Regions from separate parts of the Streptomyces cyclosori genome, predicted to be linked through region 2. Evidence: riboswitches for the same ligand, from Rfam matches in the RefSeq annotation. Region 2 holds a riboswitch; each other region holds the start of a gene.
The links. A riboswitch is a leader RNA that binds a small molecule or an ion and turns the genes downstream of it on or off. The one in region 2 is predicted to bind cyclic di-AMP.
Positions count from the first base shown of each region.

Region 1 (7,748 bases), 3.4 Mb from region 2:
CCGGGACCGGCCGCCAGCGAGTGGCCGACCAGCACGTGCAGGCACTTGACCCGGTCCGGCATGCCGCCCGCGCTCGGGAAGCCCTCCAGGACCTCGATGGCGTCCCGGCGGGCGATGTAGTCCTCGTGGGCGGCGCGGTAGGCGGCGGCCAGCTCCGGGTCGGCCGCCAGCCGCTCCGACATCTCCTTCATGACCCCGTTGGCCTCCAGGGTCCCGATCGCCGACGCCGCACGCGGGCAGGTCAGGTAGTACGTCGTCGGGAACGGCGTGCCGTCGGGCAGCCGGGGCGCCGTCTCGACCACGTCCGGGTTGCCGCACGGGCAGCGGTGGGCGATCGCGCGCAGCCCGCGCGGCGGACGGCCCAGCTGCTCCTGGAAGGCGGCGATGTCCAGGTCGGTGGGCTCGGTGCGGGGAGTCTGGGGCGGAGGGGTTTCCATCGTGGGTTTCTTGTCTCTATCTATCGCTGGGGGTCACGTCGTCAGTTGCCCGGGCGGTCGGCCTTGTCCACGCCGTCCCAGAGGTTCGAGTGCCACGGCCGGCCGGTGGCGGCCTTCCCGTCGCGGTGGTCCTTGCCCGCCGCCGGGTCGGTCACGGTGTAGCCGGTCTCGCCCGGGAACTGCATGTGCAGGTGCTCCCGGGCCAGCCGCTTGATGTACGCGTCGTCCTGGAGCCGGGCCTTCTCGTCCCGCAGCCGCTCGACCTGGGCCGCCGCCTCGCGCTCCTTGCGGCGCTGCTCGGCGATGTCACCGCGCTGCGACACGTACTGGCGCATCGGGTACGCGAGCGCCACCACCAGGGAGCACATCACCAGCGCGAGCAGCGCGGCCCGGCCGGTCAGCCGGGAGCGGCGGGCCTGGCGCCGGGTCTGGGAGCGGTAGACGCGGGCGGCGGTCTGCTCGCCGAGCACCTTGAGCCGGGCCGCGGTGGAGAACCGGTCACGGTTTCCCTTGGCCATGTCGCCCCGCTCCCCTCACGTACGTACAACGTCCCCGGACACGGTACGGGACCGTGGCCGGGGACGGACGTACGACAGGGCGGTCAGCCCTTGAAGCGCGGGAAGGCGCTGCGGCCCGCGTACACCGCGGCGTCGTCGAGGATCTCCTCGATGCGCAGCAGCTGGTTGTACTTGGCGACGCGGTCCGAGCGGGCCGGGGCGCCGGTCTTGATCTGGCCGCAGTTCACCGCGACGGCGAGGTCGGCGATGGTGACGTCCTCGGTCTCGCCGGAGCGGTGGGACATCATGCACTTGAAGCCGTTGCGCTGGGCCAGCTCGACGGCGTCCAGGGTCTCGGTCAGCGAACCGATCTGGTTGACCTTGACGAGCAGGGCGTTGGCGGAGCCCTCCTCGATGCCGCGGGCCAGGCGCTCCGGGTTGGTGACGAAGAGGTCGTCGCCGACGATCTGGACCTTGGAGCCCAGGCGCGCGGTGATGGTGTTCCAGCCGGCCCAGTCGTCCTCGTACAGCGGGTCCTCGATGGAGACCAGCGGGTACGCGGAGACGAGCTCCTCGTAGTACTCGGTCATCTCGGCGGCCGAGCGGGACTTGCCCTCGAACTCGTACTTGCCGTCCTTGTAGAACTCGGACGCGGCGACGTCGAGCGCCAGGGCGATGTCCTTGCCCGGGGCGTAGCCGGCCTCCTTGATGGCCTCCAGGATGAGGTCCAGGGCGGCGCGGTTGGACTCCAGGTTCGGGGCGAAGCCGCCCTCGTCGCCCAGGCCGGTGGAGAGGCCCTTGTTCTTCAGGACCTTCTTCAGCGTGTGGTAGACCTCGGCGCCCCAGCGCAGGGCCTCGGAGAAGGACTCCGCGCCGATCGGGGCGATCATGAACTCCTGGATGTCCACGTTGGAGTCGGCGTGCGACCCACCGTTGAGGATGTTCATCATCGGGACGGGCAGGAGGTGCGCGTTCGGGCCGCCCAGGTAGCGGAACAGCGGCAGGTCGCTGGCCTCGGAGGCGGCGTGCGCCACGGCGAGGGAGACGCCGAGGATGGCGTTGGCGCCGAGCGAGCCCTTGTTGTCCGTGGCGTCCAGGTCGAACATCGCCTGGTCGATCAGGCGCTGCTCGGTGGCGTCGTAGCCGACGAGCTCCGGGCCGATCTGCTCGATCACGGCGAGGACGGCCTTCTCGACGCCCTTGCCCTGGTAGCGGTTGGGGTCACCGTCACGCAGCTCGATGGCTTCGAAGGCACCGGTGGAGGCACCGGAGGGGACGGCGGCACGGCCGGTGCTGCCGTCGTCGAGGCCGACCTCGACCTCGACCGTGGGGTTGCCTCGGGAGTCCAGGATTTCCCGGGCTACGACGACGTCGATGGACGGCACGAGCATCTCCTTCTGGGATGTGATGCGAATACGCCGGGCCGCGTGGTCCGGCACCCCTGAGCCTAACCGCCTCCGGAGCATCGGCCAGCCGACCGACCGGCCCGTGGGACGAAACGGGGGGCAAAATGTTCCTGAACGAAACAAAGCACGGCCCTCCGGGTTCAGCTGTGGGCTGAGTGGATCTTGGCGTGCGCTTTCGTCCGCAGACCTGCGGGGCCCGAGCGCGCAGTTCCCCGCGCCCCCGACTGCCCGGGGTGCGGGGAACTGCGTGAGCGGGTCCGCGCGGTCCGCGGGCGCCACGCGGGCGTGGCACCCCGGACCGCGGGCGGACTCAGCTCAGGTGGAGCTTCTGGTCCACGTAGATCAGGTTCGCGTCCTTGACGACGTCCTTGTTCAGCTCGAACAGCTTCTGCCAGCCGCCCTTGACGCCGTGGGCCTGGGCGATGGAGCCCAGCGTGTCGCCGGCCTTCACCTTGTACTCGCCGTCGCCGGTCTTGACCGGGGCCGGGCGGGACTCGCCGCGGGAGGCCGGGGCGGACTCGCGCTGGGCCTTCGGGGCGGCCTTGGGCGCGGCCTTCTTCGGGGCGGCCTGCTTGGCGGACGAGCCGGAGGTGTCCACGTTCGCGGCCGAGCCGCCGGCGGTCAGGTTGCCCGCGCCGGCGCAGGACCAGGCGCCCGGGCCCTGCATGGCGAGCAGCTTCTCGGCGGTGGCGATCTGCTGGCCCTTGGTGGCCAGGTCGGCGCGGGAGGCGTACTGGGTGCCGCCCGCCGCGGCCCAGGAGGACTGCGAGAACTGGAGGCCGCCGTAGTAGCCGTTGCCGGTGTTGATGGACCAGTTGCCGCCGGACTCGCACTGGGCGACCGCGTCCCAGGTGGCGACGGAGGCGGCGGAGGCGTTGCCCGCGGCCATCAGCGGGGCGGCGACGGCGGCACCGGTGACACCGGCGAGCGTGGCGACGCGGACGGCCTTGGACGGGCGGCGGTGCTTGCCCTTGCCGGAAAGCAGCATGGAGTTCTCCTCACCGACGCCTGCGAGGTGAGCTGTCGGGTTCGGGCGAGTGAGTGGCCCGGCCGCGCCTCTCGGCACGTCTTCACCCCAAGCCGGTCCCGTCGGCCGTCTCGTACGTCCCGCCGCATGGCGTACGTCTCTCAACGGCCGGGCCCGGCACTTACCTTGGGTCCCCCGCTCCTGCCTACGGCGCGTCAAGCGTCGACTGTTCCCGGCGACCGGCGGCAGGATTCGGCGTTCCCGGTCGAAGGGGCCCGTGGTGACGAGCGCTCCGACCGTAAACACACCAACCCCTGATGTTCAAAGGGGCCCATCAAGGAAAAATCGCCCCCGCCCACCCCTCCGTATCCCCTGTTTCCGCAGGTCGGGGGCGTGTCGTACGGACCGGGCAGACGGGGCAGGCCAGTTGACGGAAAGAGACCCATGTCTCACTTGCGCAGAAGCGGACATAGGCCCCTGAACTACCCCTTGGGCGGGGCCGGGTTGTCCGTCTTTGCCAGGTTCAGATCAAGGCTCTGACCGGGCAGGATCAGATCGGGATCCGAGCCGATGGTCTTCTCGTTCGCCTTGTAGAGCGCCGACCAGCCGCCCTCGACCTTGTGCGAGCGCGAGATGTCCCACAGGTTGTCGCCGGGGCGGACGGTGTAGTCGCCCGGACCGCTCAGCACCTCGTCCGACTCGCGCGAGGCGGCGTCGCCCCGCGAGGGGTGCTGTCCGGCTTCACGACCGCTGTCCGTATTGCCGGAGTCGCCGGTCGCGCCTCCGGTGCCGCCGGCCGCGGGCGTGCCGCTCTCGGCCGGGTCGGGCGTGCCCCGGTGCTTGCCGCCGGTCCCGGTCCGCGGAGCCCCGTCCTTCGGCTTGGCCGGGGTCTTCGGCCCGGCCGGGGCGTCCTTGCCCGCGGAGGGCGCGGCCGGGGCCGTCGGCGGCTTGGAGGCGGCCGGGGCGGACCCGGCGGGCGCCTCGGTGTCCTTGGCGGGCGCCGAGGGGGTCGCGGAGGTGTCCGCCCCCTCGGAGGCCGTGGCGGCGGGCGAGGGCTGGGCGCCGGGGTCGACGGCGGGCGCGCCGCCGCCCCGGGTGAGCCCGGAGATCCCCGAGCAGCTGGTGAACGCCTGGGGGCCCTTCGCCGCGAGCACCTTCTCGGCGACGGCGATCTGCTGGGCGCGGCTGGCCAGGTCGGGGCGGGCGGCGTACGCCGTGCCGCCGTAGGTCTCCCAGGTCTCCTGGGAGAGCTGGAGGCCGCCGTAGAGGCCGTTGCCGAAGTCGGCGCTCCAGGAGCCGCCGCTCTCGCACTCGGCCACCCGGTCCCAGGTGGTCGCGGAGGCGGCGTTCGCGCCGCTCGCCGCGAAGAGCGGAAGGGCGAGGGCCGAGCCGGTCACCCCCGCCGCTACGACGAGTGCGGGAGCCTGGCGGGGTCGGCGGTGCCGTCCGTTCCCGGAGCGCATGCTGTGGCCTTCCGTGTGACTACGTCTGTGACTGCTGAGGCGGAGCCGTCGAGTCGAGGGGTGAACGTAGCCGTACTCGAACGCTTGTCACAAGTCGATGGACCCGCGATAACGCGAAAGTCACAGTTTTGACGTACCGTCAGTTACGGCGGGCGTGAACTCGACCGGAAGGGTGCGCAGTCCACGCATGATGAGCCCGCCGCGCCAGCGCAAATCAGCAGGATCCACCGCCAACCGCAGGTCAGGAAGGCGTCGCAGCAGGGTCGCCAGCGCCGTCCTGGCCTCCAGCCGGGCCAGGGGCGCGCCCAGGCAGTAGTGGATGCCGTGCCCGTAGCCCAGGTGCTGGTTGTCGCGGCGGCCGAGGTCGAGCACATCGGGGTCGGGGAAGCGGTCCGGGTCGCGGTCGGCGGAGGCGAGCACCACCAGCACCGGGTCGCCCGCGGCGATGTCCTGGCCGCCGATGCTCAGCGGCCGGGTGGCGAACCGCCAGGTGGCCAGCTCCACCGGGCCGTCGTAGCGCAGGAGTTCCTCCACCGCGGTGTCCAGGAGCTCCGTCTCCCCCGCCACGAGCGAGGCGGCCAGGCGCGCCCGCTGCTCCGGGTGGCGCAGCAGCGCGTACATCCCGTTGCCGATGAGGTTCACGGTCGTCTCGAAACCGGCGAACAGCAGGATGAAGGCCATCGCCGCCGCCTCGTTCTCGCTGAGGTGCTCGCCGTGGTCGCTGGCCCGGATCAGCCCCGAGATGAGGTCCTCGCCCGGCTCCTCCCGCTTGCGGTGGATGAGTTCGAGCAGATAGCCGCGCATCTTCTTCACCGACCGGGCGACCCCGCCGCGCGGGCCGCCGCCGTGCCGGATCATCATCCCGGCCCAGTCGCGGAAGTCGTCCTGGTCCTCGCGCGGGACGCCGAGCAGGTCGCAGATGGCGTAGATGGGCAGCGGGAAGGCGAACTCGTGGATGAGGTCGGCCTCGCCGCCCGCCGCGAACCGGTCGATCAGCGCGTCCGTCAACTCCTGCACCCGGGGCGCGAATTCGGCCACCGTACGGGGGGTGAACGCCTTGGTGACCAGCCGCCGCAGCCGGGTGTGGTCCGGCGGGTCGATGTTGAGCAGATGCGTCATCAGCTCGGCCTTGCGCTCGCCCGGGATGCCCGTCTTGCCCTTGGCGTGCGCGCGCTCGTCGTGGTGCGCCGGGTTCTTCGACAGCCGCTGGTCGGCGAGCGCCTGCCGGGCGTCGCCGTACCGCGTCACCAGCCACGCCTCCACGCCGCTGGGCAACGTGGTCCAGTGCACCGGCGAGTTCTCCCGCAGCCATCCGTACGCGGGGTACGGATCGGTGGCGAACTCCCAGGTGAACATGGCGGGAACCGGCCCGGAGGGCTCCATGGGGCAGGACATCGCTCAGCTCGTCCCCGCCGTGCGGGCCGCCTCCGCCGCGCGGATCGCGTCGCGGTAGGCGCGCGCCGCCGCCCGCAGGGCCGCCTCCGGGTCCACGCCCTCGGCCTCGGCGGCGACCGCCAGGGCGAGGAGGCGGTAGCCGGCGCCCTCCCCGGCGGGCAGCGGCACCGCCAGCTCCCCGATGCGGGCGCGGGAGGCGAGCTTGGCCGCCAGCGCCAGGGCGGGCTGGCCGAGCGGGACGCCGTCGGTCACCGACTCGCGCCGCTTCTCCGCCGCCTTCTGCCGCAGCCAGTGCTCCCTGACCTCCTCCGGCGTCTCGGCCCGCTCCTCGCCGAAGACGTGCGGATGGCGGTGGATCAGCTTCTCCACGATCGTCGCGGCCACGTCGTCCACCGAGAACGGCTCCGAGCCGTCCGCCGGGTCGCCCTCCTCGGCGATCCGGGCGTGGAAGACGACCTGGAGCAGGACGTCGCCGAGCTCCTCGCGCAGCTCCTCGCGGTCGCCCTCCTCCACCGCCTCCACCAGCTCATACGCCTCTTCGAGCGCGTACTTGGCGAGCCCCTTGTGGGTCTGCTGGGCCGACCACGGGCACTCGCGCCGGATCCGGTCCATGACCTGGACGAGGTCGAGGAGGCGGGCGCCCGGCAGGTCGTAGGAGCCGGGCAGCAGCTCCAGGTCCGGCATGGCGACCCGGCCCGAGCCCGCGAGCCGGGCCAGCCCGTCGGTGAGCCGCCGGTCGCCCTCGCCTGCGGCCAGCACGATCACCGTGCGGCCCCCGGCGCACGCCTCGACCAGCTCCCGGGCGTCCGGCGCGGCCGTGACGACCTCGACGCCCGCCTCCCGCAGATAGGGCAGCTGCGGGTGGGCGGGGTCGGCGCAGAGCACCCGGTCGGCGGCGCGCAGCGCCTGCCAGGCGGGCCAGGACAGCAGTCCGGGCGCCACTCGGTGGCTGGCGGTGAGCAGGACGACGCGGCCGGGTTCTTCGAGAGTCACCTCCCGAACCTACCCCGACCCGTCAGCCGGTGACCGCGGCGTCCTGCTGGGGGCCGGTCTTGGTGTGCTGGGCGATCCACGGCGTCTTCCGGTCGGTCAGCTGGATCGCCTTGTCGTCCCAGGTGCCGTACCGGGGGTTCACGTCGATCTTCAGCTTCTTCGACGCCTCGGTGAGGGTCTTGGTCACGGCGGCCTGCCCGGCGGGCGTGGACAGGTCGGCGCCGGTCGCGGCGGCCAGCTTGGTCAGCTGCACCTGCTCGCGCACCGCGTCGTCGATCTGGTCCGGGGCGACCCCGCGCTGCTGGAGCAGCATGTCGGCGAACGCCTTCGCGCCGCCCGACTGCTGGGCCATCGCGGCCCGCGCGTCCTGGAGCTCCTTGCGGCTGACGCTCACCCCCGCGTCGGCGGCGGCCCGGTCCAGGACCCGGTCGAAGATCAGCCCGTGCAGCTTGGCGCGGCTGAGCTGCACGGTGTTCTTGATCAGCTGGGCGGCCTGCGGCGAGTCCTGCTGCGCCGTGCGGACGTCCTTGACCTGGGCCTGGAGCGCGGAGACGGGGATGCGGTCGCCCCCGACGACGGCCGCGGCGCCC
Region 1 is NZ_CP163520.1:4,732,919-4,740,666, reverse strand. It holds gene AB5J87_RS21060 (DUF501 domain-containing protein) at 1-437, opposite strand, end outside; gene AB5J87_RS21055 (septum formation initiator family protein) at 479-955, opposite strand; gene eno (phosphopyruvate hydratase) at 1,039-2,325, opposite strand; gene AB5J87_RS21045 (transglycosylase family protein) at 2,651-3,328, opposite strand; cyclic di-AMP (ydaO/yuaA leader) riboswitch at 3,331-3,530, opposite strand; gene AB5J87_RS21040 (transglycosylase family protein) at 3,790-4,770, opposite strand; gene AB5J87_RS21035 (cytochrome P450) at 4,891-6,165, opposite strand; gene AB5J87_RS21030 (nucleoside triphosphate pyrophosphohydrolase) at 6,169-7,158, opposite strand; gene AB5J87_RS21025 (SurA N-terminal domain-containing protein) at 7,181-7,748, opposite strand, start outside.
Region 1: it holds a riboswitch for cyclic di-AMP, as region 2 does, so the genes downstream of both, AB5J87_RS21045 (transglycosylase family protein) here and AB5J87_RS05980 (peptidoglycan DD-metalloendopeptidase family protein) in region 2, are expected to answer to the same signal.

Region 2 (7,748 bases):
CCGTCCGGACCGGCGCTTCCCGATGTCGCCCCGCGCCTGCGTGACCTGCGGCGGCGCCGCGGTCTGACCCTGGAGGCCGCCGCTCCCAGGGCCGGGCTCTCGCCCGCGCACCTCTCCCGTCTGGAGACGGGCGCCCGCCAGCCCTCGCTGCCGATGCTGCTGGCGCTCGCCCGTACCTACGGTACGACGGTTTCCGAGCTGCTGGGTGAGATGCCGCCCGAGCGCGAGCCGGTGATCCGGGGCGGCCGGGCCGAGCCCGCCGAGGCCGACGGCTGGACCTACCACCGGGCCGGGCACTCCGGCCGGGCCATGCAGGCCCTGCGGGTGCAGGTCCCGTACGGCACCCAGCGCGAGCTCGTCCGAGTCCACCCCGGTGAGGAGTGGCTCTACGTCCTGTCCGGGCGGCTGCGGCTGGGCCTGGGCGATGCCGTGCACGAACTCGACCCCGGTGACAGCGCGCACTTCGACTCGCTCACCCCGCACCGGATCTCCGCCGTCTCGCACGGCGGGGCCGAGTTCCTGTTCGTCCACACCCTGCTCCAGAGCCCCGATCCGCATCCGCACCACCCGCACGGCTGAGAGGTACGCACATGTCGCAGAACTCGTCGGGACCCTCCGGAGCGAGCACCCAGGAGACGAAGTTCCCCCGGGGCCTGGTGGTCCGGCTCTTCGCCTATCTGATCGCGGGCCACATCTTCGCGGCCTTCCTCTATCTCCTGTTCACCGTCGGCAAGTGAGCGCCCCCGGGGCGCTGCCGCACGGGCTCTAGACCGCGTCCTCGACGAGGCGGTCGCGCAGCCGCTCGCGGGTCTCGGGGGAGAGCCCGAGCCCCTCGGCGAGATAGCGGTCGGTGGTGCCCCAGGTCTCCTCGATCGTGTCGAAGGCGGCGCGCAGATACTCGGCGCGGGCGTCGAAGAGGGGGTTGAGCAGCTCCACCACCTCGGCGCTCAGCCCGGCCGGGGAGCTGTCGCTGCGGTGCATCTTGTAGCGGCGGTGCGGGTCGTTGGACTTGAGGTAGTCCGCCTCGATGGCGTCCCGCTCGACGCCCACCGCGAGCAGCGAGACCGCGATGGAGAGCCCGGCGCGGTCCTTGCCGGCCGCGCAGTGCATCAGCGCCGGGACGCTGTCCTCGGCGAGCGCGTGCAGCACCCGGCTGTGCTCGGCGGTGCGCTGCCGGATGATCGTGCGGTACGAGTCGGCCATCCGGTCGGCGCCGCGGCTGCCGGAGAGGACCGACCGCAGCTGGTCGAGGTCGCCGTCGCGGACCATCTTCCAGAACTCCGCCCCGTCGGCGGGGTCGGTCAGCGGTATGTTCACGTTGCGCACGCCCGGCAGCTCGACGTCGGGGCCTTCCAGGCGCTGGTCGGCCGCGTTGCGGAAGTCGAAGACGGTGTGCAGGCCGAGGCCGGCGAGGAAGGCCGCGTCCGCCGCCGTCGCGTGCGCCAGGTGACCGCTGCGGAAGAGTCGGCCGTGCCGCACCTGGCGGCCGTCGACGGTCGGGAGTCCGCCCACATCACGGAAGTTGCGCACCCCGGAGAGCTCGGGTTCGGTCGAATCGGTCGAAGGGGCCTGCGGAGTCTGCTGGGTCACGGGGGCTCCTGATGTGGTCATAGACGCTCGCGCTGGATCATCCCGACGATACGACATGGATTCCCGGGGCAATCATCTCGGCGGACCGGCGGGAAAGCGACCCCCGCGCACCCGTTGCCCCGGCTGGCCCCGGCCCCCGATCCTGTCTCTGGTGTTCGTGCCTGTTCGTATGTGCGCGGAATTGAGGGATCGCGATGATCGAAACCGGTGGCGGGGGAGGGCTCTGGCTCCTCACGGGCCGCACCAGTGGTTATGCCCTGCACCTCACGGACCGTGCGGAACTGCTGCACCTGCACTGGGGCCCCCGGCTGACGCTCGCGGACGCCGAGGAACTGGCCGCCGAGCCGCAGCGGCCCCCCTGGCCCTTCGAGTCACCACTGGATGGCCGGGAGGAGTACGTGGTGGAGGGCGGCCCCCGGTTCGTGCGCCCGGCGCTCTCCGTGCGGACCCCGGACGTACGGGGGACGCAGTGGCGCTTCGAGGGCGTGCGGGTGGACGCGGACGCCGACGAACTGCGCCTGCGCTTCACCGACCCCGTGCACCGGCTCGGGATCACCCTGCACTACCGGATGCGCGACGACAGCGATGTGGTCGAGCGCTGGACCACCCTGCGCCACGAGGGCGCGCCCGGCGACCCGCACGTGGAGGTGCTGCGCGCCGACGCCGCCGTCTGGACCCTGCCCGCGCGGGACGGCTGGCGCCTCGGCCAGCTGCACGGCCGCTGGGCCGCCGAATCCCGGCTCGTGCGCTCCCCGCTCACCCCCGGCGACAAGGTCCTCGGCAGCCGCCGGGGCCACACCGGCCACCAGCACCTGCCGTGGGTGGCCCTGGACGCCGAGGGCGCCGCCACCGAGGAGAGCGGCGAGGTGTACGGCTGCGCCCTCGGCTGGTCCGGGTCCTGGCGCATCGCCGTACAGCACCTGCCGGACGGCGGGGTGCAGATCGGCGGGGGCGCCGGGTACGACGACTCCGGGCTGCTGTCGCTGGCGCCCGGCGAGTCGTACACCAGCCCCGTCTTCGCCGGGCTGTGGAGCGCCGGCGGCTTCGGCGGCGCCAGCCGGGAGTGGCACGCCTGGCAGCTGGCCCGGGTCGTCCCGGACGCCGGGCGCACCCGGCCGGTGCTCTTCAACTCCTGGGAGGCGACCGGGTTCGACATCGGCGAGCCGCAGCAGCGCGCGCTCGCGCGGCGGGCCGCCGCGCTGGGCGTGGAGCTCTTCGTCGTCGACGACGGCTGGTTCGGCGCCCGCACCCACGACGGGGCCGGACTCGGCGACTGGACGCCCAACCCGGACCGCTTCCCCGGCGGTCTGGGGCCGCTCGCCGACGAAGTGCACGCGCTGGGCATGGAGTTCGGGATCTGGGTGGAGCCGGAGATGGTCAACCCGGACAGCGCCCTGTACCGGGCCCACCCGGAGTGGGTGCAGCACCACCCCGGGCGCGCCCGGACCGAGTTCCGCAACCAGCTGGTGCTCAACCTGGCCCGCCCGGACGTGCGGGAACACCTCTGGGAGCAGCTGGACGGCCTGCTGTCGGGCGCGCCCGTCGACTATGTGAAGTGGGACTTCAACCGCTGCTTCACGGACGCGGGCTGGCCCGGCGAGGCGTATCCGGCGCGGCTGTGGACCGCGCACGTGCACGGGCTGTACGGCCTGCTGGACCGGCTGCGGGCGGCCCACCCCCGGGTCGCCTTCGAGTCCTGCTCGGGCGGCGGCGGCCGGATCGACCTGGGGATCCTCTCCCGTACGGACCAGGTGTGGACCTCCGACAACACCGACCCGCTGGACCGGCTCGCCATCCAGCACGGCTTCAGCCAGCTGCACCCGGCCCGGGTGATGGCCGCCTGGGTCACCGACAGCCCCAACACCCAGCTCAACGGCCGCCGCAGCAGTCTGCGGTTCCGGTTCGTCAGCGCGATGGCCGGGGTGCTGGGCATCGGCGGCGACCTCACCCGCTGGAGCGAGGCCGAACTCGCCGAGGCGCGCGACTGGGTGGCGCTGTACAAGGAGATCCGCGAGGTGGTGCAGCTCGGTGCCCAGTACCGGCTGCGCGCGCCGAGCGGCGGGCTGAGCGCCGTCCAGTACGTGCGGGGCGGGGAATCCGTCGTCCTCGCGCACCTCCAGGCCCAGCACCACGGGGAGCGGCCCCCGCCCGTACGGCTGCGCGGTCTGGATCCGGCGGCGGCCTACCGCTGCGAGGAGACCGGGGCCGTGCACGGGGGAGCGGTATTGCTGCACCGGGGCCTGGAGACGGGGCTGCGGGGCGATCTCGACGCGGCGGTGTTCCGGTTCCGGCGGGTGTGAGCGGATCAAGGAAAGCGAATTCAAGATCCGAATGCGGTGGAGATCCGCGGCGACCGCCTCGGGTGATTTCCCCGGGTGTTTTCCCGGAGCGAGATGCTCGCCAAAACTGGACAGAACGGGGCGTTGGTGTGCATGGCGGATGAATCAGGGTGGAACTTTCGCCCGGATTGGGCGATTTGACAAAACCTGTCCATCTCCCCGGCGGGACGGGGAGGTTGCCCGTGAGCAGCGTCATATCCGTGACGTTCCGTGGTGGCGGCCCCGAATGAATTCCCCCGTCCGGCCGGGCCTGTTGAGAGTTCCGGTCGACGCAGGGTGACCGCAATTCCCCGGTCAATTACGGGCCGGGAATGCGGACGGCGAATGGGCACTTGTCGCGGCCCGCCGTACTCGCTTACGGTCACCGCAATCCGGGTGGACCGCCGAATCCTGCCACCGTCCGGAATCCGCACTCATCCACGCCCGGCAGGAGCGGGGGACCCAGGTAGTCGCCGTACCGGAATTCCGGCACGGCTCGGGGTGAAGCCGGAGCGCCGCACTCGGTGCCGAGGCCGGGCATCTCCCGCCCGAACCCGACAGCTCACCTCGCAGGCGCCGGAGAGGAATCCGCCATGCCCGCGAAGGGTAAGCACCGCCGTCCCAAGTCCAGCCCCGTCACCCGGGGCATGGTCGCCGCCGGCACCGGCGGCGCCGCACTCGCCATCCCGCTGCTCGGTGCCACCGGCGCGCACGCCGCCGCCAAGCCGGCCGCCCCCGTCGCCGCGCCGCAGACCGTCCGCGCCGCCGCTCCGGCCGCGGCCCAGCAGGCCGCCCCCGCCACGTACGAGGTGAAGTCCGGCGACTGCCTCTCCCGGATCGCCGAGGACCACCGGCTCGGCGACTGGCACCGGCTCTACCGGGACAACCGTGACGTCGTCGGCGCCGACCCGTCGCTGATCCGGCCGGGCATGAAGCTGACCCTCGGCGCCAAGCCCCGGGCCGCCGCCCCGCAGGACACCGCGCGCACGTCCGCCGAGCGGGCCCCGGCCACGGACCCGTCCGCCTCCGGGGCGGCCCCGGCCGAGGCCGCGACCACGGCCACCACCGGCCAGGGCACCGCCTCCGGCTTCCGCGCCCCGCTCGACAGCGTCAGCATCGGCACCCCCTACCGCATGGCCGGGTCGATGTGGTCCAGCGGCTACCACACCGGCGTGGACTTCGCGGCGGAGACCGGCACCCCGGTGAAGGCCGTCGGCGCGGGCACGGTCGTCTCGGCGGGCTGGGGCGGCGCGTACGGCAACCAGGTCGTCGTCCGGCACGCCGACGGCATGTACTCCCAGTACGCCCACCTCTCCCAGCTCGCGGTGGCCGAGGGGCAGAGCGTCACCGAGGGGCAGCAGCTCGGGCTCTCCGGCGCGACCGGCAACGTGACCGGCCCGCACCTCCACTTCGAGATCCGCACGACCCCCGACTACGGCTCGGACGTGGACCCGCTGGCCTACCTCCGCCAGCAGGGCGCCAGCCTCTGACACCCCGTCATCAAGTGCGCTCCCGGTCCGTATTCCCGTCGGCGAAAACTGACCGGGTGGCCTATATCACCCCTCGTCAACCCCTCCTTACGGTCGCGTAGGTCACATCCGTAAGGGAAAGATATGGTCTCGTGGCAGACGATTCGAGATCATTCAGCAGCGGTACGTTCGGGTCGTACACGGCGATCGGCGACAGCTTCACGGAAGGCGTCGGCGACCCCGGCCCGGACGGGGCGTTCGTCGGGTGGGCGGACAGGTTCGCCGTGCTACTGGCAGACCAGCGACCGGAGGGGGCCTTTCGCTACGCCAATCTCGCGGTCCGCGGCAGGCTCCTCGACCAGATCGTCGAGGAGCAGGTGCCGCGGGCCAAGGAGCTCGCGCCCGACCTGGTGAGCTTCTGCGCGGGCGGCAACGACATCATCCGGCCGGGCAGCGATCCGGACGACGTGGCCGAGCGCTTCGAACGCGCGGTGGCCGATCTGAAGAGCGCGATCCCCACGGTCATGGTGACCACCGGGTTCGACACGCGCGGGGTGCCCGTCTTCAAGCACCTGCGGGGCAAGGTCGCCACCTACACCGCGCACGTGCGGTCCATCGCCGACCGCTACGACTGCCCGGTGCTCGACCTGTGGTCGCTGAAGTCCGTGCAGGACCGGCGCGCCTGGGACGACGACCGGCTGCACCTGTCGCCGGAGGGGCACACCCGGGTCGCGCTGCGCGCCGCCCAGGTGCTCGGCCTCGACGTGCCGGCCGACCCCGACCAGGAGTGGCCCCCGATGCCGCCGCGCAACACCCTCGAAGTGCGGCGCGACGACATCCACTGGGCGCGCGAGCACCTGGTGCCGTGGATCGGACGGCGGCTGCGGGGTGAGAGCTCGGGCGACCACGTGGAGCCCAAGCGCCCCGACCTGCTGCCCCTCTGACGGACCGTCACGGCGGACGCACGGCTCGGCACCCGGGCTCCGGACGGGCCCTCAGCCGTGCAGCAGCGCGCGCTCCGTCTCCGGGTCGAGTCCGACCCGGGGACGGTCCGGCCGCTGCGGCGCCTCGCCGCCGATCGACTCCAGCCACGCCCAGGTGTCCGCGACCGTCTCCGCGACGGGCCGGCAGCGCAGCCCCGACAGCACGGCCTTCCACACGTTCGAGCGGTGCATCGTGTCGTAGAGCTCGCCCGGCGGGATCCACACCGGCAGATGGTTCCACGGCTCGACCCCGGCGGCCAGCACCGGCTCCGGGTCCGTCCAGCGCAGCTCGGCCGCGCCCCCGGTGACCCGCGCGCACGCTTCGAGCAGCTCGCCCATGGTGGTGTGGTCCTGCGGGCAGACCAGGTTGTACGGGCCGCAGAGCCCGAAGTCGGCGGCGCTGACGATCCACTCCGCCAGATCGCGCACGTCGATGAACTGCACCGCCAGCTCGCGCGGCCCCGGGGCGAGCACCGCGCCGCCGCGCGCCATGCGGCCCAGCCACCACGGCAGCCGGCCGATGTTCTCCCAGGGCCCCAGGATCAGCCCGGCGCGCACCAGCAGCGACCGCTCCGGCCCGAACTCCTGGACCGCCGCCAGCTCGCCGCCCCGCTTGGCCCGCGCGTAGTCCACCTCGCCCCCGTCGTCGGGCGAGCCCTCGACCAGGGGCGCGCTCTCGTCGGCCCCGGCCGGGCTCGGGTGCGCGTACACCGACCGGCTCGACACGTACACGTACCGGGCCGCGCGGCCCTGTGCCAGCAGCCGTGCCGCGTCCCGGACCGCCGACGGCGCGCCCGACCAGGTGTCCACCACCACGTCCCACCGCCCGTCGGCGAGCGCGGCCAGACCGCCCTCGGCGGTCCGGTCGCCGTGCAGCGCGGTCACTCCCTCGGGCGGCTCGTGGCGGCCCCGGTGGAAGACGGTCACCTCGTGCCCGCGTGCCCGCGCGGCCTCGGCGACGGCCCGGCCGACGAACTCCGTCCCACCCAGTATCAGCAGCTTCATGCGGCAACTGTGCACGGCGGCAACGGTCCTGAGAACCGTTGCACGCCGAGGGCGGAATCCGCCGAGGGCGATCGCCGCCCGGCCGCGGCGGCGCGGGGCGCGGGCGCGCGGGGGAGGGGCGGGTGCTCAGGGGCGGTAGAGCTGGCCCGGCTTGGGTGCCGCCGGGGCGAGCAGCTGGGGCACGGTCACGAAGGTGAAGCCGCGCTCCTTGAGGGCGTCGATGATCCCGGGCACGGCGGGCACGGTCCCGTCGTAGATGTCGTGCAGCAGGATGATGCCGTCGCGGCCGGCCTGGTCGAGGATCCGCTCGGTGATCAGCGCCGAGTCATTGGTGGAGTAGTCCTTGGCGGTGGCGCTCCACAGGATCTGGGAGAGCCCCAGCT
Region 2 is NZ_CP163520.1:1,332,460-1,340,207, reverse strand. It holds gene AB5J87_RS06000 (helix-turn-helix domain-containing protein) at 1-579, shown strand, start outside; gene AB5J87_RS05995 (DUF6126 family protein) at 591-737, shown strand; gene AB5J87_RS05990 (tyrosine-protein phosphatase) at 766-1,611, opposite strand; gene AB5J87_RS05985 (alpha-galactosidase) at 1,785-3,890, shown strand; cyclic di-AMP (ydaO/yuaA leader) riboswitch at 4,334-4,497, shown strand; gene AB5J87_RS05980 (peptidoglycan DD-metalloendopeptidase family protein) at 4,502-5,398, shown strand; gene AB5J87_RS05975 (SGNH/GDSL hydrolase family protein) at 5,530-6,321, shown strand; gene AB5J87_RS05970 (NAD-dependent epimerase/dehydratase family protein) at 6,373-7,365, opposite strand; gene AB5J87_RS05965 (polysaccharide deacetylase family protein) at 7,492-7,748, opposite strand, start outside.

Region 3 (7,748 bases), 2.4 Mb from region 2:
CCTACGAGACGTGGACCCCGTACGGCTCCGCCACCTGGGCGCCTCCCTCCCAGGCGCCCCAGGACGGCTCCCCCGATCCGCGTACGCCGTGGGGACCCCCGTACGACCCGTACCTGCGCTGACCCGCACGACGGGCGCCCGCGCCGACCCGTACGGCCCCGGACCCGCACCGACCGCGCCCGCTACGCCGACGCGGTCTTCAGCTCGCTCAGCTCGGCGTCGGTGAGCTCCAGGTCGGCGACCGCGACCAGCGCGGGCAGCTGGTCGACCGTGCGGGCCGAGGCGATCGGGGCGACCACGGTCGGCTGGGCGGCGAGCCAGGCGAGCGCGACCGTGGCGATCTCGGCGTCGCGCTCGCGCGCGATCCGGTCGAGCGCCGCCAGCACCTTCTGGCCGCGCTCGGTGGCCAGGTGCTGGCCCGCGCCCTCGGCCCGGACGCTGGCGACGCTCGCGCCCGGCCGGTACTTGCCGGTCAGGAAACCGGAGGCGAGCGCCGGGTAGGGGACGGCGGCCAGGCCCGAGCGGGCGGCGGTGTCCTGGAGGCGGCCCTCGTAGCTGCCGCGCGAGACCAGGTTGTAGCGCGGCTGGAGCGCCACGTACTTGGCGAGGCCCTCGCGGTCGGCGAAGTCCAGCGAGTCCTGGAGCCGCTCGGGGGAGATGTTGGAGGCGGCGACCGCCCGCACCTTGCCCTCCCGTACGAGCTGGTCGAGGGTGGTGACGATCTCCTCGACGGGGACGGACTCGTCGTCGAAGTGCGTGTAGTACAGGTCGATGTAGTCGGTGCCCAGGCGGCGCAGCGACTCCTCGGCGGCCGCCTTGACGGTCGGCGCGGCGAGCCCCTTGAACTTGGGGTGGGCGCCGACCTTGGTGGCGACGACGACGTCCTCGCGGTTGCCGCGCGCCGCCAGCCACTTGCCGATGATCGTCTCGGACTCACCGCCCTCGTTGCCCGGGAACCAGGACGAGTAGGTGTCGGCGGTGTCCACGAAGTTGCCGCCCGCGGCGGTGTAGGCGTCGAGGACGGCGAAGGAGGCGGTCTCGTCGGCGGACCAGCCGAAGACGTTGCCGCCGAGGGCGAGCGGGAAGACGGACAGATCGGAGGCACCGAGCGGGCGCAGTGAGGTCATAGGGGGGCAACGGGCCTGCGGGGCACGGGTATTCCGGGCACCCGAAGCCCGTCGCGGACGGCCTCGGCGACGGAAGGGGCCGCGTTGTTACGGGTTGAGCCCCTTGGACCGCAGCCAGCCCATCGGGTCGATGCCCGTGCCGCCCGGGGTGTGCACCTCCAGGTGCAGATGCGGGCCGGTCACGTTGCCGGTGGCGCCGACGCGGCCGATGGTGTCGCCGGTGGAGACCTGCTGGCCCGCGCTGACCGCGATCGAGGACTGGTGGCAGTACCAGAGCTCGGTGCCGTCCGACAGCTCGATCACCGTGCGGTAGCCGTACGAGCCGGACCAGCCGGCCGACTTGACCGTGCCGCCGTGGATCGCCTTGAGCGGGGTGCCGGTCGGGGCGGCGAAGTCGAGGCCGGTGTGGTGGCCGGAGGACCACATCGAGCCGGCCTCGCCGAACGTGGAGGTGATCGTGTACGAGCCGACCGGCAGCGAGAAGCTCTTGGCCAGCTCGGCCAGCCGCGCCTCCTCCGCCTTCTTGGCGGCAGCCTCCTCGGCGGCCTTCTTCTCGGCCGCCGCCTTCTGCTCGGCGGCGCTCGAAGCGGCCTTCGCCTCGCGCGCCGCGGACTCGGCCGCGGCCTTCTGGGCGACGGCCCGCGCCTCCGCCTCGGCGTCCGCCTGCTGGTGCTCGGCCTGCTGGAGGATGCGGGCGCGCAGGGCCTCGCCCGCGCCGGTGGCGCCCTTCTCGGCGTCGGCGCCAAAGACCCCGGCCATGGTGAGCGGGGCGGCGGCCACGGCCCGGTCGGCCCGGTCGGCCGGGGTGTCGTCGCGCTCGTCGTCCCCGGCCAGGTCGGCGATCAGGGTGCCCACGCCCGGCAGGGACTTCACGTCGGGGAGGTTGTCCGCGACGGAGTCGGGCAGGGATATGGAGACCGGGGGCTTGGTCTGGGCGCTGGCCATGCCGCCCGCGCCGACGGCCGCGATGACGCCGACGCCGAGGACGGTGGAGCTGCGGGCGAGTCCGCCGCGCTGCTTGGCGACGCGGTGCCGGCCCCGGACGGCGACCGACTCCTCGGTGGGGTTCCACTCCTCCCACACCTCGGTGTCACTGGGCGCGGTCCCGTACAGGGAGACGGGGGGAAGCGGCTGGGTGCCGAGGGCAGGCTCGTTGGACGCCACGGAGGCGCACTCCTTTCCTTCCTTCTCGCCTACCGGGTTAGCTGACGGGTTCGGAGCAGGAAGGTCTCCTACGGGCGTTCCGCGCGGACGCGGACGTGTCCGATTCACCCCAAGTTGGTGGTTCCCCGGTTCCCTTGCGGGATTCGGCGCACGCGCACGGTGCCGCCTTCTGCGACGGCTGGGACGACCGCGCTGCGTTATCGAACGTTAATAGACAGGCGGACCGGATTCCAAGCCGTTCCCGGTGATCGTTGGGGACAACTGCTGACGGTGTGTCAATTGTTATGCGCAGGGGCGCCGTTCGACTACGGTCCGTCATGACGGGTTCGCCCGGCGCCACGGGCACGGCACCACGGACACGGCGGGTCCGTCACGGCGGGTCCGTCACGGCGGGTCCGTCACGGCACCACGGGCATCGTCCGCCGCCGCTCCGGCTGCCCCACCCCCGGCCGGCCGACCGCGAGCAGCGCCATGTCGTCGCTGGCGCCCCCGCCCGTATGCCGCCGGACGTCGTCGACGAGCGCCTGGAGCACCCCGTCGGGACCGGCGAAGATCCGGCCGCGCAGCCGCTCGTACGGGTCGTAGAAGACCCCGGGCGGCTCGACGGAACGCGCCTCCGACAGCCCGTCCGTGTAGAAGAGCAGGGTCGCCCCGGCCGGGAAGGGGTACGTCTGCGCCCGGTCCGGCCACACCCCCAGCTCCGCCATCCCCAGCGGCAGCGCGGGATCGGCCGGGACCAGCGCGTCCAGCACCCCGTCGGCGTGCAGCATCAGCGGTTCGGGGTGGCCCCGGTTCACCAGCCGTACGGTGGCGGCGCCGCGCGGGACCTCGGCGAGCACGGCGGTGGTGAACCCCTCCACCGCGTCCAGGCCGCTGCGCCGGGCGCCCTCCCGCGCCAGCGCCCGCTCCAGCCGCCCGGCCACCGCCTCCAGGGTCGTCTCCTGCTCGGCGGCCTCCCGGAACGCCCCGATGACCACGGCCACCGCCTCGACCGCCTCAAGCCCCTTGCCCCGCACGTCCCCCACGACCAGCCGCACCCCGTACGGCGTGTCCTGGACGGCGAACAGGTCCCCGCCGATGAACGCGTCCGCCTGCGCCGCCTCGTACCGCGCGGCCACCTGGAGGCCGCCGATGCGGTCGGCGGGGGTGGGCAGCACCGCACGCTGGGCGGTCTCCGCGATGACCCGCGCGGAGGCCAGCCGCTCGCCGCTGCGGCGCAGGATGCGGTGGGTGAAGAGGGCGAGCACGGCGACCGTGAAGACGGTGAACAGCTCGCTGACGGCCTCACCGGTGCTCGGGATGTCGTGGTAGCGCTCGGCGATCAGCACCGCCGCCACCGCCCCGGCCCCCGCCAGGGCCGTGCCGCGCCGGCCGCAGAACGGGGCGGCGATCATCGGCGCCGCCGCGAAGAGCGCGGCCCCGGTGAGATCGGGCGGGGTGGCCAGGTCGAGGACGAGCCCGGAGGCCAGGAGCAGCCAGGGCAGCACCCGCATCAGCGCCCGGCACCGGGCGCCCTCCCGGCCACCGCCGTCTCCGAACTGCCGCACCTGTGGTCTCCTGCCCGTCCGCCGGGCCGCCGACGTCGCCCCTGACCAGGCTCCCGGGGACCGGGTCGCACGGCGAGCCCGCCTCGGCCAACCGGGTCAGCGCCGGTCCGCCCCGGTGGCGATCAGCCGCGCCCGGCACCGGCGCGGCCCGGCCCGTCCCCGTACGCAGGTGCCCCGGGCGTGCCGCCGGGCCGCCGGGTCGCCGTGCACCGACGGCACCCCGCCCTTGGCGTGCCCGGGGGCGGGCATCGCGGGGACGAGCGGTGACAGCGGCAGGCTGAGGGCGATCAGAAGCGCGCACAGGGCCAGGAAGAGCGGCACGGCGGGCACCTTCCGCCGCGCCATCGCCGCCAGGAACCCCGCCGTACGCTCACGCATGGTGCGCGAGAGACTACTGGACGTACACCTTCCGGTACGCCCGCCGCCGCTCCGCGTACACCCGGAAGGCCCCGGGGCCCCCGCGCACCCGGAAAACGCCCAGGGCCCGGCACATTTTCATGTGCCGGGCCCTGGGACTTCAGTAGCGGGGACAGGATTTGAACCTGCGACCTCTGGGTTATGAGCCCAGCGAGCTACCGAGCTGCTCCACCCCGCGTCGGTAAACACAACTCTACGCCATCCGGAGCCGTGCTCCGTACCAACCGGCGCCCGGGACCCCGTCCGTCCCGTGACTCAGCTGGTCAGCGGGGAGCTGAGCACCGGATTGCGGCTGACCAGCGAGGCGCCCGGGGTGTAGAGGAGCAGCATCATCCGGGCTCCCGGCGAGGTGACCGGCTCGGCCACGCAGGTGGTGACCCAGCCCGGGCCGTACAGCGCGTGCCGGATGGGCCGCTCGGAGCCGTCCGGGAAGGGAACCGGCGTCGCGCCCGTCTCCCGGTAGAGCGGACCGGCGACCGGATCGGCTTGGATCTCCTCCTCCAGCCGTCTCAACTCGACGTCGTTGGGCCGCATTTCCACCCCGTGCCGCAGCTGCGGCAGCACCATCGGCGCCCAGCGGTTCTCCCAGTCGGTGAGGGTGTCCTCGCGCGCCTGCGGGTCCAGGGTCATCCACCGCAGGGTGTTGGCCGGCACCTCGCCGCACGGGAAGAGCGCGGCGAACTCCCTGTTGTGGGCGAGCAGGTTCCAGGCGGCGTCGGTGATGTAGGCCATCGCGCCGTCGATCTGCTCCACGACCCGCTGCCAGACGCCCGGCACCGACATGCCCGAGTCGCGGTGCAGGGTGTACGGCGGGTACTCGCGGCGGGTCAGCCGCCACAGGAACGCCCACTCCTGCTCGTTGAGCCGGAGCACCCGCGCCACATTGGTCAGGAATTCGGCGGTGGCGTTGAGCTGCCCGTTCTCGAACCGGTTGTAGGTGCCCGGGGTGCGTTCGAGCAGCAGGTCCATCTGCTCCTGGCTGAGCCCGGCGACCCGCCGCCCCGGCCCCGCCTGCCGCGGCGGGAAGCCCGCGGACTCCGGGTGGATGGCGGCGCGACGCTCCTGCAGGAGGGTCTTCAGCGACATGCGGTCGCGGGCGGCGAGCGGCAAGACGGGACCTTCGTTCACGGGGGGACGGGGACGAACGGCTGGCGGTGGGGGGGGGGGAACTCTCGTCGGCCGGGCTGCTTTCTGCCGGGGTCCCCGCCCGCGGAACAGGGTTTCGCGGGAACGGGGGCCGAATGTTGATGGCTGGATCATTATCTGCAATTCAGCCCCCTGGAAATGGGGCGGGGTACCCCTCCACACTGGTCCGCACGAACCCCTCACGGGTTTCGTACGTGTATGCCCAGGTGGAAGCGGTTGCTTGGTGTGTTTTCGAACACCGGCCCGGCGCCCGCCCGTCCGGGACACGACGGCCGCCCCCCGTGCCGCGGGGTGACCGCCGCGGCACGTACCCCGAAGACAGCGGCCGGTGTCGACAATCGCCACACAGCGCGTCCTCGACACCGGCCGCCCGCGGCGCGCCGGAGAGCAACATTCCCCCGTCTCCGGCCAGCCCCGGCATGCGGGCCGGGGTTGAAACGGCCGGTGCCGTGGAGCTCGCCCTCTGGGCGACACCACGGCACCGGCCGTCTTCGTACCCGCGTAGGCGTACCCGCGTATCCGGTGGCCCCCTCGTCCAGGTGCGCGGTACGCGTACGCGGTGCGCGGGGATCAGTCGGGCAGCCCGTCCACGGTCGGCGCGACCACACCGAACAGATCCGTGATCGTGGTCAGGGCGGCGGTCTGGAGCGCGGCGGCGGGCAGGACCGTGCCGTCCGGGGCGGGGAGCGGGCGCGTGGCGGTGGCCTCGGCGACCACGGTGGGCCGGTAGCCGAGGTTGAAGGCGCCCTGGGCGGTGAAGCCGACGCACATGTGGGTCATGAACCCGGCCAGCACCAGGTCCCGCCCGTCGCCCGGGGCCGCGCCCAGCCCGGTCAGGACCTGCTCCAGCTCGGTGTCGTGGAAGGCGTTCGGGAACTGCTTCACCACGACCGTCTCACCGTCGGCCGGGGCGACTTCGTCGCTCAGGGACCCGATGTGGGCGCGGATGTCGTACGGGCCGCCCTCGCCGCCGTCATTGATCACGTGCACGACCGGCACACCCGCGGCCCGGGCCCGCGCCAGCAGCCGGGCCCCCGCCGCGAGGGCCTCCTCCGCGCCTTCCAGGGCCATGACGCCGGTGCGGTAGGTGTTCTGGAAGTCGATGAGGACGAGGACGGACTCGCTCAGCCGGGCGGGGTGCCCGGGCAGACCGACCACGTCGCGGAGGGGGGTGGAGGGGGTGGACGCGTTGCTCATGGAACTGCCTTCCGTGTTTTTGCGGAGGAGAACTCTCCGCTTTCTGGGGGGGGGATCTCCGGGGCGATCTCCTGAAAGATCGTCGGGAAGATCACCGGGGAGATCGCCGGGGACATTTCTGTGGATGTTTCGCCGCGGAAATCGGGGCGGACATCGCCGCGAACGACTTCGCGGAATGGCGAACGGACATGGCGGAGCGACCGCTCACCGGGCGGGACGGGTGGCTGGATTGATGGGTTCGGGGGCGGAAAAGGGGCCCTGGGAACTACAAATGACGAGGCGTCATAAATGGGGCGGGTGATCGGGCGGGGTTCGGGAGGGGTGGCCCGGGATGCCCGGCCCGGGTGCGGAGGTGGCCCGGCTCGGCCGGTCCGGGCGCGGAGGTGGCTGGCCCGATGCGGACATGGCCCGGCTCGACCGGCCCGCGTACGGACGTGGCCCCGGCTCTGGCCGCCCGATGCGGACGCGGCCCCGGCCCTGCCCGCCCGGGTGTGGACGTAGCCCCGACTCGGTCAGCCCGGGCGTGGACATGGCCCCCGCTCGGTCGACCCGGGCCCGGACGCGGCCCCGGCCCTGTCCGCCCGGGTGCGGAGGCGGCGCCGGTGGGGCCGCCGGAGCGGTGGCCCCGCTCAGCCGCCCCGCGTACGGAAGCGGCGCCGGTAAGCCGCCGGGGTCGTGGCGAGCCTGCGCCGGAACGCCCGGTGCAGCGTCTCCACCGACCCGAACCCGGCGGTGGCGGCGACCCGTTCGAGCGGTGAGTCGGTCGTCTCCAGGAGCCGCCGGGCCACTTCGACCCGGGCCTCCTCCACGTATCCGGCCGGGCTGAGGCCCGTCTCCTGCCGGAAGACCCGGGCGAAGTGACGCTCGCTCAGACACATGCGGGCGGCCAGCGCCTCGGCCGAGAGGTCGCCGTCGAGGTGCTCGGCGATCCACAGCCGCAGCTCGTCGATGTCCCGCCGCTCGGGGACGGGACGGCTCAGCGGAACCGAGAACTGGCTCTGGCCGCCCTGCCGTTTGAGGTACATCACGAGCTGCCGCGCCACCGCGAGGGCGACCTCCTCGCCCTGGTCCTCGGCGACCAGCGCGAGCGCCAGGTCCAGGCAGGCGCTGATCCCGGCGCCCGTCCACAGCCGGCCACGGTCGGTGCGGA
Region 3 is NZ_CP163520.1:3,761,158-3,768,905, forward strand. It holds gene AB5J87_RS16640 (PrsW family intramembrane metalloprotease) at 1-122, shown strand, start outside; gene AB5J87_RS16645 (aldo/keto reductase) at 183-1,127, opposite strand; gene AB5J87_RS16650 (M23 family metallopeptidase) at 1,215-2,240, opposite strand; cyclic di-AMP (ydaO/yuaA leader) riboswitch at 2,303-2,450, opposite strand; gene AB5J87_RS16655 (PP2C family protein-serine/threonine phosphatase) at 2,690-3,784, opposite strand; gene AB5J87_RS16660 (hypothetical protein) at 3,935-4,216, opposite strand; tRNA gene AB5J87_RS16665 (tRNA-Met) at 4,360-4,433, opposite strand; gene AB5J87_RS16670 (helix-turn-helix domain-containing protein) at 4,511-5,383, opposite strand; gene AB5J87_RS16675 (isochorismatase family protein) at 5,972-6,598, opposite strand; gene AB5J87_RS16680 (GlxA family transcriptional regulator) at 7,228-7,748, opposite strand, start outside.
Region 3: it holds a riboswitch for cyclic di-AMP, as region 2 does, so the genes downstream of both, AB5J87_RS16650 (M23 family metallopeptidase) here and AB5J87_RS05980 (peptidoglycan DD-metalloendopeptidase family protein) in region 2, are expected to answer to the same signal.

Region 4 (7,748 bases), 450 kb from region 2:
CGCCCCCGCACTCACCCCGCCCTGCGACGACGGCGACGACCCCACCCCGGCGCAGATCGAGGGCCCCTACTTCAAACCCAACTCGCCGCTGCGCTCCTCGCTCCTGGAGCCGGGCACCCAGGGCACCCGGCTCACCGTCACCGGATACGTCTTCGGCCGGGCCTGTCTGCCCATCTCGGGGGTGCTCCTGGACTTCTGGCAGGCGGACGACAACGGCGCGTACGACAACACCGGCTTCAAGTTCCGGGGCCACCAGTTCACCGACGCGCGCGGCGCGTTCACCCTCACCACGATCGTGCCCGGCCTCTACCCCGGGCGCACCCGGCACATCCACGTGAAGGCGCAGGCCCCGGGCCGCGGGGTGCTCACCACCCAGCTGTACTTCCCCGGCGAGCCGCGCAACAACACCGACTCGCTCTTCGACGCCCGGCTGCTGATGACCGTACGGGACGCGGGCGGCGCCAAGGAGGCGGCCTTCGACTTCGTGCTCGACGTGCCCCAGACCCCGACGCCGACCTCCTCGCCCACCACCGCGCCGCCCACCACCGCGCCGCCCGGCACCACCTGGGCGGTCGGCACCTCCTACCGCGCGGGCGACCGCGTCGACTACGGCGGCCGTTCCTACGTCTGCCTCCAGGCCCACACCGCCCAGCCCGGCTGGGAGCCGCCGAACGTACCCGCGCTGTGGCGCTCCGCCTGACCCGTCCCGGCCCGCGGTGAGGGGTGAATCACCGTCAGGCCGGGGCGTGCCGTCGCCGCTGTCGACCGTCCGGGGCCGGCAGCGGCGTCGGTGTGCCGGCGCCCGGCGAATTCCCGGCGCCAGGTCGACCGGTGCCCCAGCCGTTCAGCGGCCTCGATTGCCGGGCGGGGAACGGTGTCCGGCGCGATGCCCGCGTACGTCGTCGAATTGACCGGGCATCGGGAAAAGCGGTCCGCCCGCGACCGCGATTCGCCGCACTCCGCCGCGCCGCCATATTCTTCAGAGCCGCGCACCATCAATTCCCTTGCCGCGCCGTATTCACGGACCGCGGACGAAATGAACTCGGCCGCGGCGGCACTGTTCCGGCCGTCCCGCGCCCGGCGGATGTCCCGCAGGGCCAATGGCACACTGCGCTCATGACGACGAAGACGACACAGACGGTCGACGCGGCGGCGGCCGGTACCTGGACGCTCGGGGACCGGACCGTCAACCGCCTGGGATTCGGCGCGATGCGCCTGACCGGCAGCGCCGCCTTCGACCTCGGCAGCTCGCGCGACCGCGAGCAGTCGATCCGGGTGCTGCGGCGCGCGGTCGAGCTCGGCGTCGACCACATCGACACCGCCGCCTTCTACTTCTCGCGCCTGCGGTCCGCGAACGAGCTGATCAACCGGGCCCTGGCCCCCTACCCGGACGAGCTGACCATCGTCACCAAGGTCGGCCCGGGGCGCGACGCGAGTGGCGCCTGGCTGCCCTGGGCCACTCCCGGGCAGCTGCGCGGCCAGGTCGAGGAGAACCTGCGCCAGCTCGGCCGCGACCACCTCGACGTGGTCAATCTGCGGCTCAACGGCCCAGGGCCCCTCTCCGACCACTTCGGCGCGCTCGCCGAGCTGCGCGAGGCGGGCCTGATCCGCCACCTCGGCCTCTCCAACATCGGGCCCGAGCACCTGGCCGAGGCCCAGGCCATCGCGCCGGTGGTGTGCGTGCAGAACCGGTACGGGCTGGCCAGTCGTCCCGACCGGTCCGGGGACCTGCTGCGGATCTGCGGCGAGCAGGGCATCGCGTTCGTCCCGTTCTTCGCCATCGCCGGTGAGGGCCGCGAGGGCGGCGCGGCACCGGACGGCGCGGGCGACGACGACGCCGTCCTCGCCGTCGCCCGCGCGCACGGGGCGACGCCCGCCCAGGTCCGGCTGGCCTGGACGCTCGGGCAGGGCGGGCACGTCCTGGCGATCCCCGGCACCGGCAACCCGGACCACCTCGCCGAGAACGTGGCGGCGGGCGCCCTGCGGCTGACCGCCGACGAGATGGCGCTGCTCGACGCGGTTCGCTGACGGCCGGGCCCCACGGCCGGCCCGCCCCGACCCGATCGCACCCTCTTGTCCGAAATGGTCCGGAGCAGGGCTCTTGCTCTGCTATTACGCCAATGTGCCCGTTGGTGACAGTAAGGCGAAATAACCTTTCATTTGCTCGGCGTCGGGGCAATTGTATTTCGCGGCCCGCAAGTGAATTGGGTCACGTGGGTGAGGGCGTGCGCGGCAAGCGTACGCCCTCATTTCCGTTCCCTGGACGGCGAGTTGGGGGCGCACCGTACTGACGTCCGGAATGCCGTTCTTCCGGTGGATCTTTCTTCGGGGAACCAAGGTGAATTGACGGCCTTGTTTCGTCCGGCGGAATTCGCTTACGGTCACCTTCAAATCCGGACGGACCGCCGAATCCTGCCGCTGCCCGGATACCTCCCACACAGGAAAAGGCAGGAGCGGGGGACCCAGGTAGGCCGCCGGATCCGGATCCCGGAACGGCTCGGGGTGAAGTCGCGCCCACCGCGGCCGGGCAGCTCTCGCCCGAACCCGACAGCTCACCCCGCAGGCGCACGAGAGGAATGCGCCATGCCTGCAAAGGGTAAGCACCGCCGTCCCAAGTCCGGCTCCCTCACCCGGGGCATCGCCGCCGCGGGCACCGGCGGCGCCGCGCTCATCATTCCGGTGATGGGCGCCACCACGGCCGGTGCGGCACCGGCCGCGCACGCGGTCGCCGCCGGCACGACAGCGGCGCACACCGTCGCGGCCACGCTGCCGCTCGCCCCGGCCAAGGCCGCCCCGACGTCGTACTCCGTGGTCGCCGGTGACTCCCTTGCCAAGATCGCCGACGATCTGCGGGTGAGCGGCGGCTGGAAGCAGCTCTACCAGGACAACCGGCAGGCCATCGGCGCCGACCCGACCCTGATCCACCCCGGTCTGAAACTGTCGGTGGGCAAGGCGGCGAAGGCGCGGGGCGGCGAGGCCCGGACCGCCACCGCGGCCCGCGCCGACCGTTCGGCGCGCACCGGCACCCCGCCCCAGCAGACGACGGCCGCCGTGGCGAAGACCACCCGCTACAGCAACGACCTCGACGGCTGGATCCGCGAGTCGCTGGACGTCATGGCCCAGCACGGCATCCCCGGCTCGTACGAGGGCATCTACCGCAACATCATGCGCGAGTCCTCGGGCAACCCGCTGGCCGTCAACAACTGGGACTCCAACGCGGTGGCGGGCACGCCCTCCAAGGGCCTCCTCCAGGTCATCGACCCCACCTTCCAGGCGTTCCACGTGCCCGGCACCTCGCTGGACAGCTACGACCCGGTCGCCAACATCACCGCCGCCTGCAACTACGCGGCGAGCACCTACGGCTCGATCGACAACGTGAACGGCGCCTACTGAGCAACGGCGCCCACCGGGCCGCGGCGGCACCCGCTGCCGGACGCCGGGACAGACCACATGGTCCATGACGGACCATGTGGTCTGTTAGCGTGACCGGGACCAGGGAGGCCCGCCATGCCACGCCCCACCCGCGCCGAACTCGACGCCGAGATCGTCGAGGCCGCCGCCGCGCTCTTCACCGCGCGGGGCTATCTCGGCACGTCCGTGCAGGAGATCGCGGACCGCGTCGGATACTCCAAGACCGGTCTGCTCCACCGGTTCCCGTCCAAGGAGCGGCTGCTCGCGGCGACGCTGACCGGGCCGCTCACCGAGTTCGCCGCCCTGCGCGCCACCTGGGCCGCGCTGGCGCCCGGGCCCGAGCGGCAGCGGCGCGCCTCGGCCGACCTGGTCGAGCTGGCCCTGCGCCACCGCTCCCGGCTCGCCCTGCTCTTCAACGCCGGGCTGCCGGTGCTGCCCGGCGCGCTCGCCGGGGTGGCGGGCCTGGGCGACCTGGGGGACCACCGCACCGAGACGCTGGCCGCCTTCGCCGACCCGGCCGACCTCGCGGGCACGATCCGGGCCCAGCTCGCCGTGACCGGTCTGCTGAGCACCGTCGCCGCCCGCCAGGACGTTCCGGACGACCTGCTGCGCGCCCCGCTGCTCGACGCCTTCCGGGCCGCGTGCGGCACCGCCGCCACCCGGACGGCCGTACGGGACGGGGGCGCGGCGTGCTGAGCCCGCGCACCGCGGCCCGCCGGGCGTTGCGCGGCCGGCGCAAGTACCCCGTGATCCTGGCCCTGCTGGCCGCGGTGACCGTCGGGGGCGACCGGGCCGCGGCGGCCTGGACCGAGCACCGTACGGCCGACGCGTTCCAGCGGGCGCAGCGCCTCGCCTCCGCGCCGCACGTGCGGGTGCACGGCTTCCCCGTACTGACACAGCTGGCCGGGGGCACCCTCGACCGCGTCGACATCGAGGCCGCCGACATACCCGCGGGCCGTGACGGCGGCCGGCTGCCCGTCACCACGCTGAACGTCGAGCTCGACCGGCTGCGCCGCTCCGCCGACGCCACCGAGGCGCACGCGGACTCCGCGCGGGCCACCGCCTTCCTCTCCTACCGCGACCTCAGCGGCGCGCTCGGCTTCGACGTCGCCTACAGCGCCGACAGCACGAAGGCCGCGCCCCGCGTGGCGGCCACCACCACCCTGCCGCTGCTCGGCCGGGCCACCGCCAGCGCCCGGGTGACCGTCGCGGGCGACCGCGCCATCGCCCTGCGCGACGTACGGGTCGCCGGCGATCTGCCGAAGGGGCTGCGGTCCCTCGTCACGGGCGCGCTGGAGCGGGAGTTGAGGCTGGACGGCATCCCGGCGGGGCTGGCCCTGACCTCGGTCACCACCGACGAGAAGGGCCTCACGGCCACCTTCGCGGGCCGGGACGTCACCTTCCGCACGGACGGCCGCGCCTGAGCGGCCACCCCCGTGCGGGACTCACCGCCTGGGCGGCGGTACGGAGATGACGCGCCGCCAGAGGCGGTGGCGCGGCGACCACACCCGCAGCGCGGGCACCTCGAACGACATCTCGGTCGCCTCCGGCGGGGGCGGCGGGTGGTAACGGCCCGCGCTGACCGAGAGGTTCACGATCAGATGGGCGTGCCAGCGGCGGCCCACGCCCCGGCGGTCGGCGAAGACGAGGGCGCCGTTCACCCACCAGGAGACGGAGCGCGCGCCGAACTCCACCCGCAGATCGACGAAGGCCCCGGGGGCCACGGCCGGGTCGCGGTGGTAGAGGTGGGCGTCCCTGACGTGGTTGCTCAGCTCCAGGAGATCGGGGTTGTCCGGGTGGTACTCGAACACGTCGATCTCCTGGCCGCCGTCCCGCCAGGTCCAGATGGCGGGCCAGGCACCGAGCACCCCGGGCAGCCGTACCCGCGCCTCCAGGACGTCGCCCGCGCGCACCATGATGTCCTCGTCGCTGCCCTCGGTGGTCAGCAGGCCGGTGTCCCACAGCCCGTCGGGGCGGCGCCGGGCGCGGAAGACGCCGTCGCGGCTGTAGGCGGGGTCGGCGACGAGATGGTCCAGCTTGTCGTCGTCCGGGTTGACGGGGCCGCCGTCGGGGTAGGCCCAGGAGCGGCCGGCGACCCACTGCGCGGGGGAGCCGAAGTCGGCCGTGAGGACGGGGAGCGGCGGAGCCTCGGGAAGCACGGCCACACTCTGGCACAGGCGCGGCGGCGCCCCGGGGAAGCCGCACCGCACGCGGACGCCACCTCGCGTTACCCGGCAGTATGCTTTACGTAAGCAAATATCTGTTGCCATGGCGCGGGAATATTCACAATGTGGACGGCGAGCGGGGGCGGGTCCCGGAAAGGGTCGACATTTGCTGTACGGGGCGCGCCTGCCGTGCTACTGTTGATCCCAGTTGCAGTTGTGGTTCCCAAAGACTTCAAGTGCCTTGGTGGGCTAACCCCGCCGGGCATTTTTGTATTTCCGGACATCGTTCCGGACGGGGCAATCATCACGGCGACGCCGGGGTTCGCACAGTGCGGGCCCCAGGGCACTGCCCCGAAGGAGATATGACATGGCTACTGGCACCGTGAAGTGGTTCAACTCGGAAAAGGGCTTCGGCTTCATCGAGCAGGACGGCGGCGGCCCGGACGTCTTCGCCCACTACTCCAACATCGCCGCCCAGGGCTTCCGTGAGCTCCAGGAGGGCCAGAAGGTGAACTTCGACGTCACGCAGGGCCAGAAGGGCCCGCAGGCGGAGAACATCACCCCCGCCTGAAGCCACTGAGGCACAGGTTTGACGCAGCTGGGGCCCGCACCTTGTGTACGGGCCCCAGCTCGTTGCTGTCTGTGGGCCGCCGCGTGCGAAGGAATTCCGCGGCCCGGCACCGAATGGTTGCCCCACCGCCCACCGAATTTATTTTCGTTTTTACTTCCGGCTCGTTCTTGCGATTCCAGGGCAGCGAATCCTGCCGCGAATTCCTCGATGCGTGCCATATCGAGGAAGGTTCTCCATGAACCGGTCAGCCCGCACGAACGGCGGCTCGTTCGGCGCCCGCAAGGGCGGCGGCTCCGCCGGGCACGACCGGGGCACGCGCCCCCGCCGTCCCGCCGCCCAGAAGGGCGAATTCGCCCTGCCCGCCACCGTCACCCCGGCCCTGCCGCCCGTCGAGGCGTTCGCCGACCTGGACATGCCCGCCGAGCTCCTCACCACGCTCACCGGCCTCGGCATGGAGCAGCCGTTCCCCATCCAGGCGGCCACCCTGCCGAACTCGCTCGCGGGCCGCGACGTCCTGGGGCGCGGGCGCACCGGCTCCGGCAAGACCCTCGCCTTCGGCCTCGCCCTGCTCGCCCGTACCGCCGGCAAGCGCGCCGACTCCAAGCAGCCGCTGGCCCTGGTCCTCGTCCCCACCCGGGAGCTGGCCCAGCAGGTCACCGACGCGCTCACCCCGTACGCCCGGTCGCTGCGGCTGCGCGTCGCCAGCGTCGTCGGCGGCATGTCGATCGGCCGACAGGCCAAGGCGCTGCGCTCCGGCGCCGAGGTCGTCGTGGCCACGCCGGGCCGGCTGAAGGACCTGGTGGAGCGGCGCGACTGCAAGCTCGACCAGGTGGCCGTCACGGTCCTGGACGAGGCCGACCAGATGGCCGACATGGGCTTCATGCCGCAGGTCACCGAGCTGCTCGACCTGGTGCGCCCGGACGGGCAGCGGATGCTGTTCTCGGCCACCCTGGACCGCAACGTGGACCTTTTGGTGCGGCGCTATCTGCACGACCCGGTCGTGCACTCGGTCGACCCGTCGGCCGCCGCGGTCACCACCATGGAACACCACCTGCTCCAGGTGCACGGCGCCGACAAGTACGCCACCGCCACCGAGATCGCCGCCCGCGAGGGCCGGGTGATCATGTTCCTGGACACCAAGCACGCGGTGGACCAGTTCACCAAGCACCTGATGGGCAGCGGGGTGCGGGCCGCCGCGCTGCACGGCGGGAAGTCGCAGCCGCAGCGCACCCGCACGCTCGCCCAGTTCAAGGAAGGCCACGTCACCACGTTGGTGGCGACCAACGTGGCGGCCCGGGGCATCCACATCGACGACCTCGACCTGGTGGTCAACGTCGACCCGCCCAGCGACCACAAGGACTATCTGCACCGGGGCGGCCGTACCGCGCGCGCCGGGGAGTCCGGCAGCGTCGTCACCCTGGTCACCCCCGGTCAGCGCCGCGACGTGAGCCGGCTGATGGCGGACGCGGGCATCCGGCCGCAGATCACCCAGGTGCGCTCCGGGGAGGCGGCGCTGAGCCGGATCACCGGTGCCCGCACCCCGTCGGGCGTCCCGGTCGGCGGCGCCCCGGCGGCCGAGCGCCCCAAGAGCGGCAACGCGC
Region 4 is NZ_CP163520.1:883,600-891,347, reverse strand. It holds gene AB5J87_RS03945 (carbohydrate-binding protein) at 1-700, shown strand, start outside; gene AB5J87_RS03940 (oxidoreductase) at 1,117-2,028, shown strand; cyclic di-AMP (ydaO/yuaA leader) riboswitch at 2,394-2,579, shown strand; gene AB5J87_RS03935 (transglycosylase SLT domain-containing protein) at 2,584-3,393, shown strand; gene AB5J87_RS03930 (TetR/AcrR family transcriptional regulator) at 3,508-4,107, shown strand; gene AB5J87_RS03925 (DUF2993 domain-containing protein) at 4,101-4,835, shown strand; gene AB5J87_RS03920 (beta-glucanase) at 4,857-5,570, opposite strand; gene AB5J87_RS03915 (cold-shock protein) at 5,944-6,147, shown strand; gene AB5J87_RS03910 (DEAD/DEAH box helicase) at 6,383-7,748, shown strand, end outside.
Region 4: it holds a riboswitch for cyclic di-AMP, as region 2 does, so the genes downstream of both, AB5J87_RS03935 (transglycosylase SLT domain-containing protein) here and AB5J87_RS05980 (peptidoglycan DD-metalloendopeptidase family protein) in region 2, are expected to answer to the same signal.